One region of the Streptomyces sp. NBC_00631 genome, then DNA from elsewhere that is predicted to be linked to it. Evidence: riboswitches for the same ligand, from Rfam matches in the RefSeq annotation. Region 1 holds a riboswitch; each other region holds the start of a gene.
What was found. Region 1 has a riboswitch for cyclic di-AMP ahead of OHB00_RS37010 (M23 family metallopeptidase). Riboswitches for the same ligand answer to the same signal wherever they lie in the genome.

Region 1 (4,878 bases):
GCCGCCCAGGGAGCGCAGGTCCTCGCTGTTACCGCGCCTGGCCCGCTCCTGGCCCAGCCTGACCAGTCCGCGCAGCACCTTGAGGTGGGCCTCGGAGCGGCGCTGGGCGGCCCGAAAGGCGCCGAGCGGCTCCAGGAGCGTGCGCATCTCCAGCAGGTCGGCGGCCTCCTGCTCGCTCGGTTCGGCGACGCACGCGCCCGCGTGCCGGCGCGTCACCACGAAGCCCTCGGCCTCCAGGGTGCGCAGGGCCTCGCGGACCGGGACGCGCGAGACGCCGTAGCGGCGGGCCAGGAGTTCCTCGGTGAGCCGGCTGCCCCGCTCGTGGACCCCCGCGACGATGTCGTCCCGGATCGCCGTGCATACCGAGTGCGCCGGAATACGCATGACCGACCTCCGCCTTAATCCCCGTGAAACGCCGCCGAGTGGCGTCCGTTCCGTGACTCTATTGCAATGAGCGGGAATTTCCGACGGCGGGCCGGAATCCAGGGATATATTTTGGACAGCCGGGGCACGAAAACGACGAAAGCCCCGGCGCGGGGGTCGGGGCTTCGGAACATCTCACGAGTCGTTGTCGCCGGACTGGCAGCGGTTCGCCTCGCTGGTCGGGTACGGGTGCGTGGGGGTTGCTCGCGCAGTTCCCCGCGCCCCTTTCGGGGCGCGTCACGCGCAGCGCCCCGAAAGGGGCGCGGGGAACTGCGCAACCAGCCACGACGCATCCGCACGCATCGCGACCACGTCGGCCCAGGCGCGGCGCCCCTGTCCGGCTCCCGTCAGACGTTCACGCCGTGCTTGCGGAGATAGGCGACCGGGTCGACGTCGGAGCCGTAGTCCGGGGTGGTGCGGGCCTCGAAGTGGAGGTGGGGGCCGGTGGTGTTGCCGGTCGCGCCGGAGAGGCCGATCTGCTGGCCGGGGGTGACCTTCTGGCCCACCGAGACGCCGATGGAGGAGAGATGGCCGTACTGGGTGTACATGCCGTCGGCCATCTTGATGACGATCTCGTTGCCGTACGCCCCGCCCCAGCCGGTGGAGACGACCGTGCCGGTTCCGACCGCGTGCACCACGGTGCCGCTCGCGGCGTGGAAGTCGATGCCGGTGTGGGCGCCGGAGGACCACAGGGAGCCGCCGGTCTTGTAGCCGGTGGAGACGTAGGAGTCGCTGATCGGCGCGACGAAGGTGTTCAGGCGCTTGCGCTCGGCCGCACGGGCGGCGCGTGCCTTGGCCGCGCGCTCCTTCCTGGCCTGCTCGGCGGCCTTCTCGCGGGCGGCCTCCTCGGCCGCCTTGCGTTCGGCGACGGCCTTCTGGGCCGCGGCCTGGGCGTCGATCTGCTCGGCGACGGAGTCGCTGATCGTGATGACCGGGGTGAGGCCGGTCTGCTCGACGGAGTTCTCGGCGGCGAGCGCCGGGGCGGCGGAGACGGTGCCGATGACACCCGTGGTGGTGAGGGCCGCGATACCGGCGGCCTGCGCGGTGGTGCGCTTCACCCGGCCGGGACGACGGTGCTTCCCGGAGGCGCACATGAACGCCATGTAGAGGCTGGTCCTTTCCTTCCCTCTCGCCTACCGGGTTAGCTGACGGGTTCGGAGCAGGAAGGTCTCCTACGGGCCCCCTCGCGACACGCGCGGGCGCCCGATTCACCCCAGGGACTGCGTGGGTCCCCGGCTCCCCTGGCTCGCGCCGTACGGGGACTCGGCGATGGCTGTCCGGTGCCGCGGGCGCGGCGTACTGCCTGACGGACAGCCCGGAAGAACCTATGAGGGGCTGCTTTCAATACCCAAACGGATCACGGTTTTTGTAGCGCATCCCACAGGGCAGACAGGCAACCTCCGCCCCAATTCGGACATACGAGAGCCCTGGTGACCGACGGTCACCAGGGCTCCGCACGCGCGCGTGGAACCGCGTGGGGCTACTCCGCCGCGACGACCGTGACTTCGCCGATCCCGAGCGCCTCGACTGGCTCCTTGATCTGTGCCGCGTCCCCGACGAGGACGGTCACCAGACGGTCCACCGGGAAGGCGTTCACGACCGCCGCGGTGGCCTCCACCGTGCCGGTGGTGGCGAGTTGCCGGTAGAGCGTGGCCTGGAAGTCATCCGGCAGGTGCTGCTCGACCTGGTCGGCCAGGGTGCCGGCGACGGCCGCCGCCGTCTCGTACTTGAGCGGCGCCACCCCGACGAGGTTCTGCACGGCCACGTCGCGCTCGGCGTCCGTGAGGCCCTCGGCCGCGAGCGTGCGCAGCACCGTCCACAGGTCCATCAGTGCCGGGCCGGTGTTCGGGGTGTCCACGGAGCCGCTGATGGCGAGCATCGAGGCGCCGGTGCCGTCGGGGGCGGAACGCAGGACCTGCCCGAAGGAGCGGACGCCGTAGGTGTAGCCCTTCTCCTCGCGCAGGACGCGGTCCAGGCGGGAGGTGAGGGTGCCCCCCAGGCAGTAGGTGCCGAGCACCTGGGCGGGCCAGACGCGGTCGTGCCGGTCGGGGCCGACGCGGCCGATGAGCAGCTGGGTCTGGACGGCGCCTGGCCGGTCCACGATGACGACCCGGCCGGTGTCGTCGGCGGTGACCGGCGGGACCGGCCGGGGCTGGGCGGTGGAGCCGCGCCAGGCGCCCAGGGTCTCGCCGAGCAGCTCGTCCAGGTCGATGCCGGTCAGGTCGCCGACGACGACCACGGTGGCCGTGGCGGGTCGGACGTGCCGGTCGTAGAACGCGCGGACGGCAGCCGCGTCGATCTTCTCGACGGTGTCCTCGGTGCCCTGGCGCGGACGGGACATCCGCGCGGTCGACGGGAACAGCTCCTTGTAGAGCTCCTTGGCGGCCCGGCGGCTGGGGTTGGCCAGCTCGTGCGGGATCTCGTCCAGGCGGTTGCGGACCAGCCGCTCGACCTCGCTCTCGGCGAAGGCGGGCGCCCTCAGGGCGTCGGAGAGCAGCCCGAGACCCTTGGCCAGCCGGGAGGCCGGGACCTCCAGGCTGACGCGGACGCCGGGGTGGTCGGCGTGCGCGTCGAGGGTGGCGCCGGCCCGCTCCAGCTCGGCGGCGTACTCCTCGGCGGCGTGCTTGTCGGTGCCCTCGGAGAAAGCGCGCGCCATGATCGTGGCGACGCCGTCCAGGCCGGCCGGCTCGGCGTCCAGGGGCGCGTCCAGGAGCACCTCGACGGCGACGACCTGCTGGCCGGGGCGGTGGCAGCGCAGCACGGTCAGGCCGTTGTCCAGGGTGCCGCGCTCGGGGGCGGGGAAGGCCCAGGGCCTGGCCTCGCCCGGCTGCGGCTGGGGGTGGAAGTCCATGGTGGCGAGCTCGGTCACTTGGCCGTCTCCTCGTCGTTGTCGCCGGCTTCGACCGTGGCTTCGGCCTCGGGGTCCTCGGGTACGTCGGCGTCCTCCACCGCCTCCGGGGACTTGGGTTCGTAGACGAGCACCGCGCGGTTGTCGGGACGCAGGCGGGCCTTGGCGACCTCCTGGACCTCCTCGGGGGTGATCTGGAGAACGCGCTGGACGGCGGTCAGGGCGAGCTGCGGGTCGCCGAACAGGACGGCGAACCGGCACAGTTCGTCGGCGCGGCCCGCGACGGTGCCGAGCCGGTCCAGCCACTCGCGCTCCAACTGGGCCTGAGCGCGCTCCATTTCCTCGGGCGTGGGGCCCTCCGCGGCGAACCGGGCGAGCTCCTCGTCGATGGCGGCCTCGATGACCGGCACCTCGACGTCACCGGAGGTCTTCACGTCGAGCCAGCCCAGGGAGGGCGCCCCGGCGAGCCGCAGCAGCCCGAAGCCGGCGGCGACGGCCGTACGGTCGCGCCGCACCAGGCGGTTGTAGAGGCGGGAGGACTCGCCGCCGCCGAGGACGGTGAGGGCCAGATCGGCCGCGTCGGACGCGCGCGTGCCGTCCTCCGGGAGCCGGTAGGCGGCCATCAACGCGCGCGCGGGCACCTCCTCCACGACGACCTCGCGCAGCTGCTCGCCGATGACGTCGGGCAGCGAGCCGTCGCGCGGGGTGGGCTTGCCGTCGTGCGCCGCGATGGAACCGAAGTACTTCTCGATCCAGGCGAGTGTCTGCTCCGGGTCGATGTCGCCGACGACCGACAGGACGGCGTTGTTGGGCGCGTAGTAGGTGCGGAAGAACGCGCGCGCGTCCTCCAGGGTGGCCGCGTCCAGGTCCGCCATCGAGCCGATCGGCGTGTGGTGGTAGGGGTGGCCCTCCGGGTAGGCGAGCGCGGTCAGCTTCTCGAAGGCGGTGCCGTAGGGGACGTTGTCGTAGCGCTGGCGGCGCTCGTTCTTGACGACGTCCCGCTGGTTCTCCATCGACTCGTCGTCGAGGGCGGCGAGCAGGGAGCCCATGCGGTCGGCCTCCAGCCAGAGGGCGAGCTCCAGCTGGTGGGTGGGCATGGTCTCGAAGTAGTTGGTGCGCTCGAAGCTCGTGGTGCCGTTGAGCGAGCCGCCGGCGCCCTGGACGAGCTCGAAGTGGCCGTTGCCCGTCACCTGGGCGGAGCCCTGGAACATCAAGTGCTCGAAAAGGTGAGCCAGGCCGGTACGGCCCTTGACTTCGTGCCGGGAACCGACGTCGTACCAGAGGCAGACCGCCGCGACCGGGGTCAGGTGGTCCTCGGAGAGCACCACGCGCAGACCGTTGGCCAAGCGGTGCTCGGTCGCTGCCAGGCCTCCGGAGCCTGTCTCGGCCGTGGTCGTGTGACCCATGGGCATGTACGTCCCTTCGCTCGCGGACGCGGTCTCGAACCGCGGTTTTTCTGCCGGTCCTGCCACTGTATGCAAGCGTGCGGGGACCCGGCGAAGTTCCCGCACGACGTACGCCCACAGCGGATCGTGCGCGCGGATCGCGTAGCCTGCGTCCCACCCGCCCTGTGACGGCTTCCGACACCGGGGCGGTCCGCGGCGCCC
Region 2 (4,878 bases), 1.3 Mb from region 1:
ATCGAGAAGGCCAGAATCCTCGGGCTTCAGCCCGAGGAGCAAGTCAAAGCTTCTCCACCGGCGCGTACCGCAGCAGCAGCCGCTTCGGCTTGGTGTCGCCGAAGTCGATCGTCGCCTCCGCGTTGCCACCGGTGCCCTTCACCGCGACGACCGTGCCGAGGCCGAACTGGTCGTGGGTGACGCGGTCGCCGACGGCCAGCGAGACCACCGGCTTCTCCGAGGTCCGCCGGGTGGCGAAGCCGGACGCGCCCGACGCCGAGGAGCGCGAGCGGGTCGAGGAGAGCGAGGCCGCCACGCCCGCCGCGGGCCCGGCGGAGACCGGCGCCATCGCCCCGGTCCGCTTCCACTCCAGATACGCGCCCGGGATCTCCTCCAGGAAGCGCGAGGGCGGGTTGTACGACGGCTGGCCCCAGGCGCTGCGCATCGACGACCGGGTGAGGTACAGCCGCTCCCGCGCGCGTGTGATGCCGACGTAGGCGAGGCGCCGCTCCTCCTCCAGTTCCTTGGTCTGGCCGAGGGCGCGCATGTGCGGGAAGACGCCGTCCTCCATACCGGTCAGGAACACCACCGGGAATTCGAGGCCCTTGGCGGTGTGCAGGGTCATCAGGGTGATGACGCCGTCGCCGTTCTCGTCCTCGTCGGGGATCTGGTCGGAGTCGGCGACCAGGGCCACCCGCTCCAGGAAGTCGGCGAGTCCGCCCGACTGCTCGCCCTCGCCGGACTCCTGCTCGAACTCCAGTGCCACGGAGGCCAGTTCCTGGAGGTTCTCGATGCGGGTCTCGTCCTGGGGGTCCGTCGAGTTCTGCAACTCGGCCAGGTAGCCGGTGCGTTCGTAGATCGCCTCCAGGACCGTGGCGGGTCCTGCACCGGACTCCACGACCGTACGGAGGTCCTCCATCAGCGTGTTGAACCGCTTGACCGCGTTCGTCGACCGCGCGGCCATGCCGTACGCCTCGTCGACCCGCTTGAGCGCCTGCGGGAAGCTGATCTTCTCGCGCTGGGCGAGGGCGTCGATCATCGCCTCCGCGCGGTCGCCGATACCGCGCTTGGGCACGTTGAGGATGCGCCGGAGCGGGACCGAGTCCTCCGGGTTGGCCAGCACCCGCAGGTAGGCCAGGACGTCCCGGACCTCCTTGCGCTCGTAGAAGCGGACCCCGCCGACGACCTTGTAGGGCAGGCCGACGCGGATGAAGATCTCCTCGAAGACACGGGACTGCGCGTTGGTGCGGTAGAAGACGGCGACATCGCCCGCCTTCGCCTCGCCCGCGTCCGTCAGACGGTCTATCTCGTCGGCGACGAACTGCGCCTCGTCGTGCTCGGTGTCGGCGACGTATCCGGTGATCTGCGCGCCCGCGCCCGCGTTGGTCCACAGGTTCTTGGGGCGGCGGGACTCGTTGCGCTCGATGACCGCGTTGGCGGCGCTCAGGATCGTCTGCGTGGAGCGGTAGTTCTGTTCGAGGAGGATCGTCGTCGCGTTCGGGTAGTCCTCCTCGAACTGGAGGATGTTGCGGATCGTCGCGCCCCGGAAGGCGTAGATCGACTGGTCGGCGTCGCCCACGACGCACAGCTCGGCGGGCTCCAGGTCCTGCTCGCCGGGCGGGGTGTTCTCATCGTGTGCGCGGGTGCCGACCAGCTCGCGGACGAGGGCGTACTGGGCGTGGTTGGTGTCCTGGTACTCGTCGACCAGGACGTGCCGGAAGCGGCGATGGTAGTGCTCGGCGACGTCCGGGAAGGCGCGCAGCAGGTTGACCGTCGTCATGATCAGGTCGTCGAAGTCGAGGGCGTTCGCCTCGCGCAGCCGCGACTGGTAGAGGGCGTACGCCTGAGCCAGGGTCTTCTCGAAGCCGTCGCTCGCCTGGGCGGCGAAGTCCTCCTCGTCGATCAGCTCGTTCTTGAGGTTGCTGATCTTGGCGCTGAAGGACTTGGGCGGGTAGCGCTTGGGGTCGAGGTCCAGGTCGCGGCAGACCAGGGCCATCAGGCGCTTGGAGTCGGCCGCGTCGTAGATCGAGAAGGAGGAGGTGAAGCCGAGCTTCTTGCTCTCCCTGCGCAGGATCCGGACGCAGGCGCTGTGGAACGTCATCACCCACATCGCGTTCGCGCGCGGGCCGACGAGGTGCTCGACACGCTCCTTCATCTCACCGGCGGCCTTGTTGGTGAAGGTGATCGCGAGGATCTGGCCCGGGTGCACCTGGCGCGCGCCGAGCAGGTGGGCGATGCGGTGGGTGAGCACGCGCGTCTTGCCGGAACCGGCGCCGGCCACGATGAGCAGCGGGGAGCCGGCGTGCACGACGGCCGCCCGCTGGTTGTCGTTCAGCCCCTCCAGGAGCGCGGCCGGGTCCAGGGCCGGGCGGGCCGCGCCGTCGCGGTAGTAGGCGTCCCGGTCCGGGGGCGCGTCGAACTGCCCGCCGAACAGATCGTCCGGAACCGACTCCGGAGCGTGCTCGTCCTCGGGCGGCGGCGGGGGTTCCTCGTCGTGGCCGCGAGGGGCCTGGAGGCTCGCCAGGAAGCTGTCGTCAAAGAGGCTGCTCATCGCTCTCCGAGTCTAGGGCGCCCCACCGACAACCGGTCGCCGCCCCGAAAACTCGCCCGGGTGACCGGGCGGATCCACTCCGTCACGGCCGGTCGAAGCGTGTCCCGGAACCGGGAGCGTCCACCGCGGGCCGTTCCGTTCTTGCGGACAAGCCGCCCATAACTTCCCCGATCACCCTGCCCGGACGGACCTCAACACCAAGGTCACGAAAATGTATCGGGCATATCGCACATCAACCTTCACACGGGCCACACGAGTTGGCTAGCGTGCCGGGCAGGCCGTACGACCCCCACCGGCGAACGTCGCCGGGCCGCACGGCCTCCGCCGAGTCCGGGGCGCCGCCGCGCATCCGGAGCCGGGGACCCACACCGACCTTGGGGTGAATCGGTCCCAACTCCCCACCGGGGAGAACACCGTAGGGCAACCCTTCCGAACCACCCGCCCGAACCCGACAGCTAACTCGGTAGGCGGAGCGTGGAAGGAGTCGCCTCAGTTGGCGTCGCACCGCAAGTCCCGCCCGTCCGCAACGCGCGTAGCAGGCATACGCACCCCCGCCCTGGCCACCGCCGCCCTCACTTCCGTGGCCCTGCTCTCCCAGACGGCCAACGCCGCGCCGTCCGCGGACGGCAAGCCCAGCCTGGAGGAGGTCGAGAAGAAGGTCGACGATCTGTACCGGCAGGCGGAGTCGGCCACCGAGAAGTACGACGCGGCCAAGGAGAAGACCGGCAAGCAGCGCAAGCACGTCGACACCCTGCTCGACGACGTCGCCAAGCGCACGGACCGGCTCAACAAGGCGCGTGAGGAGCTGGGCTCGTTCGCCGCCGCCCAGTACCGGACCGGGACCGAGGTCCCCCAGACGGCGACCTTCCTGCTCGCGAACGATCCGCAGGACTACTTCGACCAGTCGCAGCTGATGGGCCGACTGACCTCGCGCCAGAAGGACGCGGTCGACGATTACGTCACACAGCAGTCCGCGACCATGAAGAAGCGGCAGGAAGCCGCCAAGAGCCTCCAGACGCTCACCGAGACGCAGGACGACCTCAAGACCGCCAAGACCACCGTCCAGGCGAAGCTGACCTCCGCGCGGGAGCTGCTGTCGCAGCTGACGGCCGCGGAGAAGGCACGGCTGGCGGCGATCGAGAAGCGCCGGCAGGAGGAGGCGGCCCGCAAGGCGGCGGAACTGGCGAAGCAGCAGGCCGCGACCGCCGACCAGGAAACGTCCTCGGCCTCGACGTCGGGCGGTTCCTCTTCCGGATCCGACTCCGCTTATGCCACGAAGGCCGCCAAGGCGATCGCCTTCGCCCGCGCGCAGATCGGCAAGCCGTACGTCTGGGGCGCCACCGGTCCCGGCTCCTACGACTGCTCCGGGCTCTCCCAGGCCGCCTGGAAGGCCGCGGGCGTCTCCCTGCCGCGTACCACCTACGACCAGGTGAACGCCGGCACCACCGTCCCCCTCGCCGAAGCCCAGCCCGGCGACCTGGTCTTCTTCTACGACGACGTCAGCCACGTCGGCATCTACATCGGCAACGGCATGATGATCCACGCCCCGAAGCCCGGCGCGTACGTCCGGGAGGAGTCGATCTACTACGGGGGCGAGTCGATCATCCACAGCGTGGTACGCCCGGCCTGACCGGACGGCCTGACCCGAGGGGTCGCCCACCGGCCTTCAGCGCTCCCGTCCCGCGACCGCGCGGTTTTCGGACCGCACGCGCGCGTGCCCCGTTCACCCGATGGCCGACTCTCCCTAGCATCAGGGACATGTCCGGCATCTCGCCCTTCCGCGCCTGGTGGGCGCAGCGTCCGCCGGCCGCCGGGGCCGCTGTGATGGCCACCGGCATCATGTCGATGGGGTTGCACCTGGTGGGCGCGGAGAGCGTGTCCAGGGTGGCGCTGGTGCTGGCCTGCGCGATGTGGCTGGCGCTGGCCGCGGACTTCGTCGCACGGCTGGTGCTCGACCGTCGGCAGTGGGCGGCTCAGGCGCGGACGCCGGGCGCGCTCACCGCCGTGGCCGCGACGGCGGTGCTGGGGACGCGGTTCTCGGCGCTCGGGTGGCAGCTCCCCGCCGAGGCTCTGCTGGCGCTGTCGATGGTGCTGTGGCTGCCGTTGCTGATCCCGGTCGTGAACAACTGGAAGCCGCGCATGCCCGGTGCCGTCTTCCTCGCCTGTGTGGCCACGCAGGGACCGGCCGTGCTGGGAGCGACGCTGGCGGCGGCCGTCACGACGGCGTGGCTCGCGCACCTCTCGCTGGTCCTCTTCTGGCTGGGCCTGGCGATGTACGGGCTCGCCGTGCCCCGGTTCGCGTGGCGGCAGATCGCCGAGGGGCCCGGCGACCAGTGGGTGGCGGGCGG
Region 3 (4,878 bases), 2.7 Mb from region 1:
AGCCCGCGTTGAGTTCCGTCAACTCGGCCAGCGGCAGCGTGTGCTGGGTGTGCAGGACCTTGGCGCGCAGGTAGCGGACGTTGTGGGCGGTGCTGAAGACGCCGGTCGGGACGCGGTCGCGGACGGTGACGCCGAGGCCGCGCAACTGCTCCGCCTTGTCGGGGTTGTTGGAGAGCAGGTCGAGGTCGGTGATGCCGAGGGCGGCCAGCATCTGGGCGGCGGCGGTGTAGTCGCGGGCGTCCTCGGGCAGGCCGAGGGCGGCGTTCGCCTCGTAGGTGTCGAGGCCCTGGTCCTGGAGGGCGTAGGCGTCGAGCTTGTTGTAGAGGCCGATGCCCCGGCCCTCCTGGCGCAGGTAGAGCAGGACGCCGCCGCGGTCGGCGATGCGCTCGACGGCCTCGCGCAGCTGGGGTCCGCAGTCGCAGCGGGCCGAGCCGAAGACGTCGCCGGTCAGGCACTCGGAGTGCAGGCGCACCAGCGGAAGGGCGCCGGGGGCGGGCTCGCCCAGGACCACGGCGACATGCTCCTGGCCGTCGGTCAGGCCATGGAAGGTGACGAGCTCGGCGTTGACGCTGTAGCCGTCGTCGAAGCGCAGCGGGACCCGGACGCGGGCGCGCTGGGTGGCGGCGGGGAAGTCGGTCATCGGGTTCTCCAGTGTCCGGGTGCAGGACGGCAGTCCCGGTACGGGACGTCGCGGGCGTCTGCTTCAGATTTGAAGCAGACCCACGGACGGAACCCTACTCCATGTTTTAAATTTGAAGCAACAGGTTTCTGTGGGGTTTCAGAAGTCCGGCTTCACGATCGGCGACGGAAGCCGGGGCTCAGGAGCCGGAACAGGGGGACGACCGGCGCCGCCACGGCACCTCGTCCGGCGTCGGCCTGGGAGTCTCGGCGCCCTCCAGCGCCCGCGCGATCGCCGAACTGATCGTCTCCAACTGCTCCACCTGCTCGTCGGAGAGCTGGTCGAAGACCGCCGCCCGCACGGTCTCCACATGGCCGGGCGCCGTGCGCTCCAGCACCGCCATGCCCTCGTCGGTCAGGATCGCGAAGCTGCTCCGCTTGTCCCACTGGCAGTCCTCGCGCCGGATCAGCCCGTCCTTCTCCAGTCGCGTCACGGCGTACGTCAGCCGGCTCCGGGTGATCTTCGACTTCTCGGCGAGATCGGTCATACGCAGCTTGCGCTCCGGCTCCTCGGAGAGGTTGGCGAGGATGCCGTAGTACAGGTGCGGCATGCCGGCGTCCTGCTGGAGCTGCCGGTCGATCGCGTCCTCCAGGAGGTTCGTCGCCGCCATGAACGCGCGCCACGCGCGCTGCTCCTCCGGAGTGAGCCAGCGAGTCTTCATGCACCCAGTGTAGGTTTGTTTCAAACTTTAACCAAGCCTGCCCGTCCCCGGGAGTGAGCGCGTCCGATGCCGTACCCCTACGTCCTGCTCTCCGCCGCCGTCTCCCTCGACGGCTACCTCGACGACACCGGCCCCGACCGGCTGCTGCTCTCCTCGCCGGCCGACTTCGACCGCGTCGACGAGGTGCGGGCGTCCGTCGACGCGATCCTGATCGGCGCCGGCACCATCCGAGCGGACAACCCGCGGCTCCTGGTGAACGACCCGGAGCGGCGCGCGGCCCGGGTCGCGGCGGGAAAGCCGGAGTACCCCCTCAAGGTCACCGTCACCGCGACCGGTGAGCTCGACCCGGCGGCCAGGTTCTGGCACACGGGCGGCGCGAAGGTCGTCTACACGACGGACGAGGGCGCGGAGCGGGCCCAGGTCGCGGCGGACGTCGTGGCACTGGGCCCGGAGCTGGACTGGCGGCTCCTCCTGGAGCACCTGCACGACGTGCGGGGGGTACGGCGCCTGATGGTCGAGGGCGGTGGCACGGTCCACACCCAGCTCCTCCAGCAGGGCCTGGCCGACGAGCTCCAGCTGGTTCTGGCCCCCCTCTTCGTCGGCGATCCGAAGGCACCGCGGCTGTTCGGTCCGGGCGGGTACCAGGGTGGGCGGCTGCGGCTCCTGGAGACCCGCCGTATCGAGGACGTCGTCCTGACGCGGTACGCGCCCACGGCCCCCGGCACGGGCGGGTCGCCGTCCGCCGCCGACCGCCACTGGATGCGGCTCGCCTGCGAACTGGCGGCCGACTGCCCGCCGTCCCGGACCGCGTTCAGCGTGGGCGCGGTGGTGGTCGCGGCCGACGGCACGGAACTGGCCCGCGGCCACTCCCGGGAGGCCGGCGACCCCGTGGTCCACGCGGAGGAGGCGGCCCTCGCCAAGATCTCCCCGACCGACCCCCGGCTGCCTTCCGCCACGGTCTACACCAGCCTCGAACCCTGCACCCACCGCGCCTCCCGCCCGCACCCGTGCGCCGAGCTGATCCTGCGGGCCGGGGTACGGCGGGTGGTGACGGCGTGGCGCGAGCCGGACACGTTCGTGACGGCGGCCGACGGGACGGGGACGCTGCGGGAGGCGGGGGTGGAGGTGCTGGTCCTGGGGGAGTACGAGGCGCAGGCGAAGGCGCCCAACGGGCATCTTCTCGGCTGACAGGGGCGGCCGAGGAGGGGGCTGGGGTGGTTTCGCGGGTGCGGGTGCGGATGCGTGGGGGTTGCTCGCGCAGTTCCCCGCGCCCCTTCGGGGGCGCGTTGCTCCAGCGCCCCGGAACCTGCCGGTTTTAACCCGTGTGACTTCCACTCTTCGGATGGCGTATGCTGGTGTCAACGACGCGGGGTGGAGCAGCTCGGTAGCTCGCTGGGCTCATAACCCAGAGGTCGCAGGTTCAAATCCTGTCCCCGCTACTGAAACTCAGGGCCGGAATCCGATATCAGGATTCCGGCCCTGAGTCATATCCGGCTCCAGACGGCCGCAGTCACTTTGGGTGCCCGGACGGCCGCCCTCCGCATAACAACTGAGTCACCATCGAAACGCGTGTGACTCCTGAGTTGACCCGCGCACACCGTCGACTCGACCGCTTTTGATCGGTCGTGGCTGGTAAGTCCAAGCTTTAAAAGCTTAATGATCAAGGCGAACTGCTTGGAAACTGACAGCCGGGTCTATTAACGTTCGATAACGCAGCGCGGTCGTCCCAGCCGTCACCCGCGACGGCTCCGTGCGCACGCGCCGAATCCCGCAAGGGAACCGGGGAACCACCACCTTGGGGTGAATCGCGAGGCTACCGCCGGGTACAAAACGGTCGGTATACGCGCGTAGGAGACCTTCCCGCTCCGAACCCGTCAGCTAACCCGGTAGGCAGCGGAAGGAAAGGAGTGCGCCCGCGTGGCGTCCAACCCGCCTGCTCCGGCAGCCCCGTTCGTGCCCAGCCAGCGCCAGCCCGACACCTTCGGCTACGGCGGCCACCGCACCGACGAGGGCCCCTTCGAGGAGTGGAACCCCACCGAGGAGTCTCTCTCCGCGGCCCGCGGCCGGCACCGGGTCGCCAAACAGAAGGGCGGCGGGCTCGCCCGCAGCTCCACGGTTCTCGGCGTCGGCGTCATCGCCGCCGTCGGCGCGGGCGGCATGGCCAGCGCCAACACCGGCAAGCCGCCGGTCTCCATCTCCCTGCCCGACCTGCCCTCCTCCGTCAGCTCCCTGCTCGGCGAGGGCAGCGGTCACCAGGCCACCCAGACCGCGCTCAGCAGCGTCACCACGACGACCGCCACCGACGCGGACTCCTCCTCCTCGGACGCCGGTGAGGCGCTGCGCAGCCGGATCATCTCCCAGGCGGCGCAGCAGCAGAACCAGCTCGACACCAAGGCCAGCGCCAAGGCCGTCGCCGCCGCCGAGGCCAAGGCGGAGAAGGCGGCCGCCGCGAAGGCCGCCGACGCCAAGGAGAAGGCCGAGACCTCCGCGAAGCAGAAGGCCGAGCAGGCCCGCCTCGCCGAGCTGGCCAAGCAGTACACGCTGCCCGTCGTCTCGTACACGATCACCGGCACCTTCGGCCAGGCCGGCTCCATGTGGTCCTCCGGCTACCACACCGGCCTCGACTTCGCCGCGCCGACCGGCACGCTGATCAAGGCCGTGCACGGCGGCACGGTCACCGAGGCGGGCTGGGCCGGCTCCTACGGCTACCGCACGATCATCACCCTCGACGACGGCACCGAGCTGTGGTTCTGCCACCAGTCCTCGATCGGCGTGAAGGTCGGCCAGAAGGTCGCCACGGGAGATGTCATCGGCCGCGTCGGCGCCACCGGCAACGTCACGGGTCCCCACCTCCACCTGGAGGTCCACCCGAACGGCCAGGCCACCGCCATCGACCCGATGACCTGGCTGCGCGGCAAGGGCCTCAACCCCTGACCCGGACGGGCGGGGCGCCTTTACAAGAACTTCGTGTTGCGTCGGCATGGGGCGCCCGGCCCTGCGTGTTGAAGTGAGGCATGACTGCTTCTTCCGCTTCCCCTTCCCTCCGCAAGCTCGGCGCCTCCGACCTGGAGGTCTTCCCGCTCGCCCTCGGCGGTAACGTCTTCGGCTGGACCGCCGACGAGGCCACCTCCTTCGCCGTCCTCGACGCCTATGCCGCCGCGGGCGGCAACTTCGTCGACACCGCCGACTCGTACACGGCGTGGATCGAGGGCAACACGGGCGGCGAGTCCGAGACGATCATCGGCAAGTGGGTCAAGGCACGCGGCAACCGCGACGACGTCGTCATCGCGACGAAGGTCAGCCAGCACCCCGAGTACCCGGGCCTGTCCGCCGGCAACATCAAGGCCGCCGCCGACGCGTCCCTGCGCCGCCTGGGCACCGACCACATCGATCTGTACTACACGCACTTCGACAAGCCCGAGGTCCCGGTCGAGGAGATCATCGGCGCGCTGGACGAGCTGGTGCGGGCGGGCAAGGTCCGGCACATCGCCGCGTCCAACATCACGCCGGAGCGGCTCCAGGAGTCCCTGGACTTCTC
Region 4 (4,878 bases), 3.3 Mb from region 1:
GTACCGCCCCGAACAGCCAAAGGTGACCAGCGCTCAAGTCTGTGATCTTCACGTGATCTGCGCGGCATTAACTTGTGACAAGTGATCGTCTGCCGATACGTTCACCCATCAGCGCGGCGCCCCTGCGGGACCCGCCGCGCCGGTCACCGCTGTCGCTCGAAAGGTTTCCGCATGCTCTCCGGGAACGGTCGTCACCGTCGCCCCCGTCAGGCTCCGGCCCTCCTCGTCGCGGCCGGGGTGACCGGCTCCGCCATCGCCATCCCGCTCCTCGGCGCGGTGAGCGCGCACGCTGCCGACGGCTCCACCTGGGACCAGGTGGCCGAGTGCGAGAGCGGTGGCTCCTGGAGCGCCGACAACGGCAACGGCTACTACGGCGGCCTCCAGATGTCCCTGGACGACTGGGAGAAGTACGGGGGCACGGAGTACGCCACGACGCCCGACCAGGCGAGCCGTTCGCAGCAGATCGCGGTCGCCGAGAAAATACTCGCCGACCAGGGCACCAAGCCCTGGCGGACCTGCGCCCTGCTGGCCGGGCTCTCCTCCGACGACGCCTCGGTGAACGTCGACACGGGCCTTGGCGGATCGGCTGACTCGTCCTCCTCCGACTCGTCGGACACGTCCTCCGGGCTGTCGGACTCGTCGTCCTCCTCCTCCGACTCCGGTTCCTCCTCGGGCGCCGCGGACTCCGGGGACGACTCCAGCACTCCCTCCCCGAGCGCGAGCGCGGGCAGTGACTCCAAGACGGACACCCCCAGCAAATCCACCAAGACGGACAAGTCGGAATCATCCGGCTCCGGCACCGGCTCCGGTACCTCGAAGGCGAGTGAGAATCCCGTCACCTCCGAGGCTGACGACTCGGACAATTCGTGGCAGACCGGAGGCTCTTGGAGTCTGGTCGACACGGGGGCCGTCGGTGGCGGCGGCAAGCATCGCGGCGGCTCGGCGGACGAAAGCGTGACAAACGGTCAGGATGCCACCTCCTCCGCCCGTCACGCCTCCCGCGACAGCGGCACCTACACCGTCCGTGAGGGCGACACCCTCGCCTCCATCGCCGACTCCCTTGACCTCGACGGCGGATGGCGTGCGCTCTATGCCGCGAACAAGGCCGACATCGGTACCGACCCGAACGCCATCACCCCCGGTCAGACCCTGAAACTCGGCAGCGAATCGGACGAAAAGTAGCGGGAGTTGACGCCCCGCTTCGAGGGCTAATGTCCGTTTTGGCGAAAGTGTGGGATGAGTCTCAGAAGCCCTGATCATCTTTGAAATTCGCCGGATGCCCTGTTTACGGTCAAGGCCGCTCGTCACCACGAGCCCCGGCTGTCGCAACGCCGAGTCCTGCCAGCGGCCGTCCGGGAACAGTCGTCGCGTCAAGCGCCGTAGGCAGGAGCGGGGGACCCAAGGTAAGTGCCGGGACCGGCAGTCGAGGCTGCCGATCCGGCTCGGGGTGAAGCCGCGCACCGACACACGGGTGTGCGGCCGGGCAACTCAACCGGCCCGAACCCGACAGCTCACCTCGCAGGCGTCGGTGAGGGGATCGATCCATGCTGTTTTCCGGCAAGGGCAAGCACCGTCGTCCGTCCAAGGCCGTCCGCGCCATCGCTGTCGCCGGTGTCACCGGCGTCGCCGTCGCCGCTCCGCTGATGGCGGCCGGCAGCGCCTCGGCCGCCACCGCCTCCGAGTGGGACGCCGTCGCCCAGTGCGAGTCGGGCGGCAACTGGGCCATCAACACCGGCAACGGCTACTACGGCGGTCTGCAGTTCTCCGCCTCCACCTGGGCCGCGTACGGCGGCACGCAGTACGCCGCGCAGGCGAACCAGGCCACCAAGGCGCAGCAGATCCAGATCGCCGAGAAGGTCCTCGCCGCGCAGGGCAAGGGCGCCTGGCCGGTCTGCGGCACGGGCCTGTCCAGCGCCGCCTACACCGGCGGCGGCTCCAGCAGCTCCTCCAGCTCCAGCTCGTCGAGCAGCAGCACCAGCACCCGCTCGACCGGTACCCAGGCCGCCTCCCGCTCCGCCGAGCGCCCGGCTGCCAAGAAGACCGTCACCACCCCGACCGGCAAGAAGGTCAAGAAGGGCGACGGCGAGTACAAGGTCGTCAAGGGTGACACCCTCAGCTCGATCGCCGAGAAGCACAAGGTCAAGGGCGGCTGGCAGGCGCTGTTCAAGCTGAACAAGGACATCGTCGACGATGCCGACTTCATCTACCCGGGCCAGCAGCTCCACCTGAAGTAAAGGCGCGGGCGCGGTGCGGCGCGTGCCGCAAGTACTAAGCGGCGCCCAGCTGAAGCACAGCCCCCACACAACCGTGGTCCCCATAGTGGAGGCCACGTGAGGGCCACCCCCGTCCCCCACGGCTCCCCGCTCCGGTGCGTTTCCCCCCGTACGCACCGGGGCGGGGTTTCTCTTTGCCGTCCTCCTTCCGGTCCCCTTCTTGGCCCGCTCTTCTTCCGTTCTTCATCGGGACCCCCTTTGTTCCGCGCATGAACAATGAGTACCGTCAGTGTGTCCACGGGTCGGTCGGTCGTGCCGGCCGACGGGCCCGGGACGGTTAGGCTCTAGTCGCAAGGCTGAGCAAGGGCCGGCCAGGCCCACGTGCGCCCCGCACAACCAGCGTCACATCCCAAGAAGGAGATGCTCGTGCCGTCCATCGACGTCGTCGTAGCCCGGGAAATCCTGGACTCCCGAGGCAACCCCACGGTCGAGGTCGAGGTCGGCCTCGACGACGGCAGCACGGGTCGTGCCGCCGTCCCGTCCGGCGCCTCCACCGGTGCCTTCGAGGCCATCGAGCTCCGTGACGGCGACCCCAACCGCTACCTGGGCAAGGGTGTCGAGAAGGCCGTCCTCGCCGTCATCGAGCAGATCGGCCCGGAGCTGGTCGGCTACGACGCCACCGAGCAGCGCCTGATCGACCAGGCCATGTTCGACCTGGACGCCACCGACAACAAGGGCTCGCTGGGCGCCAACGCCATCCTCGGAGTCTCCCTCGCCGTCGCGCACGCCGCCTCCGAGGCGTCCGACCTCCCGCTCTTCCGCTACCTGGGCGGCCCGAACGCGCACCTGCTGCCGGTGCCGATGATGAACATCCTCAACGGCGGCTCGCACGCGGACTCCAACGTCGACATCCAGGAGTTCATGATCGCCCCGATCGGCGCGGAGTCCTTCTCCGAGGCGCTGCGCTGGGGCGCCGAGGTCTACCACACCCTCAAGAAGGTCCTGAAGAGCAAGGGCCTGTCCACCGGCCTCGGCGACGAGGGCGGCTTCGCCCCCAACCTGGAGTCCAACCGCGCCGCGCTGGACCTCATCCTGGAGGCAGTCAAGCAGGCCGGTTACGTCCCCGGCGAGCAGATCGCGCTCGCGCTCGACGTCGCCGCGTCCGAGTTCTACAAGGACGGCAAGTACGAGTTCGAGGGCAAGTCCCGCTCGGCCGCCGAGATGACCGAGTACTACGAGGAGCTGGTCGCGGCGTACCCGCTGGTCTCCATCGAGGACCCGCTGTTCGAGGACGACTGGGCCGGCTGGAAGGTCATCACCGACAAGCTCGGCGACAAGGTCCAGCTCGTCGGCGACGACCTGTTCGTCACCAACCCGGAGCGCCTCGCCCGCGGCATCGAGGAGGGCACCGCCAACGCCCTGCTGGTGAAGGTGAACCAGATCGGTTCCCTGACCGAGACGCTGGACGCCGTCGAGCTCGCCCAGCGCAACGGCTTCAAGTGCATGATGTCGCACCGCTCCGGCGAGACCGAGGACGTCACCATCGCCGACCTCGCCGTCGCCACCAACTGCGGCCAGATCAAGACCGGCGCCCCGGCCCGCTCCGAGCGCGTCGCCAAGTACAACCAGCTGCTGCGCATCGAGGAGATCCTCGACGACGCGGCGGTGTACGCGGGCCGCAGCGCGTTCCCCCGCTTCAAGGGCTGACCCCAACCTGGGGTAACGCTTAGCCAGTCGTACGTACGTCCCCGTACCCGGTCCCGTACCGTGTCCGGGGACGTACGCACGTATCAGGGAGGCGGGGACATGGCAGTGAAGGACCGGGACCGGTTCTCCACCGCGACCAGGCTCAAGCTGCTCGGCGAGCAGACGGCGGCCCGGGTCTACCGCTCCCAGACCCGGCGCCAGGCCCGCCGCTCCCGGCTCACCGGCCGCGCCGCGCTCCTCGCGATCGTGCTCTGCACGATGGTCGTCGCGCTCGCCTACCCGATGCGGCAGTACGTCTCCCAGCGCGCCGAGATCTCCGACCTGGAACGCCAGCAGCAGCAGGCCCGGCAGCGGGTCGAGCAGCTGCGGGACCTCAAGGCGCGGTGGCAGGACGACGCGTACGCCGAGCAGCAGATCCGGGAGCGGCTGCACTACGTGATGCCGGGGGAGACCGGCTACATCGTGATCGACCCCGGTGTTGCCAAGCAGGCGCACGCCTACCTCGGGGCGGCCGACCGGCCCTGGTACGCGAACGTCTGGGACGGCGTCGACAAGTCCGACGCGTCCGACCAGTGAGCAGCAGAGCAGCAGTGGCGCAGCAGAGCAGTAGTAGCGCAGCAGAACAGAAAGACAGGCATGGAAACGGCTCCTCCCTCCACTCCGCGTACCGAGCCGACCGACGCGGACGTCGAGGCCTTCAAGCAGCAGCTCGGGCGGCCGCCGCGCGGACTGCGGGCGATCGCGCACCGGTGCCCGTGCGGCCAGCCGGACGTCGTGGAGACCGCGCCGCGGCTGCCGGACGGGACGCCGTTCCCGACGCTGTACTACCTGACGTGCCCGAAGGCCGCGTCCGCGATCGGCACGCTTGAGGCCAACGGCGTGATGAAGGAGATGACGGCGCGGCTGGAGAGCGATCCGGAGCTGGCGGCGGCGTACCGGGCCGCACACGAGGACTACA

Region 2: another riboswitch for cyclic di-AMP. It lies ahead of OHB00_RS31230 (NlpC/P60 family protein); the one in region 1 lies ahead of OHB00_RS37010 (M23 family metallopeptidase).
Region 3: another riboswitch for cyclic di-AMP. It lies ahead of OHB00_RS24320 (M23 family metallopeptidase); the one in region 1 lies ahead of OHB00_RS37010 (M23 family metallopeptidase).
Region 4: another riboswitch for cyclic di-AMP. It lies ahead of OHB00_RS21690 (transglycosylase family protein); the one in region 1 lies ahead of OHB00_RS37010 (M23 family metallopeptidase).

What each region holds. Positions count from the first base shown of each region.
Region 1 covers NZ_CP107734.1:8,058,527-8,063,404, reverse strand. Annotated here, with positions in the region: gene OHB00_RS37015 (GntR family transcriptional regulator) at 1-384, opposite strand, end outside; gene OHB00_RS37010 (M23 family metallopeptidase) at 771-1,526, opposite strand; cyclic di-AMP (ydaO/yuaA leader) riboswitch at 1,539-1,702, opposite strand; gene OHB00_RS37005 (M16 family metallopeptidase) at 1,904-3,292, opposite strand; gene OHB00_RS37000 (M16 family metallopeptidase) at 3,289-4,683, opposite strand.
Region 2 covers NZ_CP107734.1:6,772,232-6,777,109, reverse strand. Annotated here, with positions in the region: gene pcrA (DNA helicase PcrA) at 44-2,530, opposite strand; cyclic di-AMP (ydaO/yuaA leader) riboswitch at 2,843-3,016, shown strand; gene OHB00_RS31230 (NlpC/P60 family protein) at 3,024-4,160, shown strand; gene OHB00_RS31225 (tellurite resistance/C4-dicarboxylate transporter family protein) at 4,289-4,878, shown strand, end outside.
Region 3 covers NZ_CP107734.1:5,319,815-5,324,692, reverse strand. Annotated here, with positions in the region: gene ribA (GTP cyclohydrolase II) at 1-640, opposite strand, end outside; gene OHB00_RS24335 (MarR family winged helix-turn-helix transcriptional regulator) at 819-1,340, opposite strand; gene OHB00_RS24330 (dihydrofolate reductase family protein) at 1,407-2,528, shown strand; tRNA gene OHB00_RS24325 (tRNA-Met) at 2,706-2,779, shown strand; cyclic di-AMP (ydaO/yuaA leader) riboswitch at 3,090-3,250, shown strand; gene OHB00_RS24320 (M23 family metallopeptidase) at 3,258-4,274, shown strand; gene OHB00_RS24315 (aldo/keto reductase) at 4,355-4,878, shown strand, end outside.
Region 4 covers NZ_CP107734.1:4,739,505-4,744,382, reverse strand. Annotated here, with positions in the region: gene OHB00_RS21695 (transglycosylase family protein) at 172-1,182, shown strand; cyclic di-AMP (ydaO/yuaA leader) riboswitch at 1,366-1,540, shown strand; gene OHB00_RS21690 (transglycosylase family protein) at 1,545-2,234, shown strand; gene eno (phosphopyruvate hydratase) at 2,634-3,920, shown strand; gene OHB00_RS21680 (septum formation initiator family protein) at 4,020-4,496, shown strand; gene OHB00_RS21675 (DUF501 domain-containing protein) at 4,557-4,878, shown strand, end outside.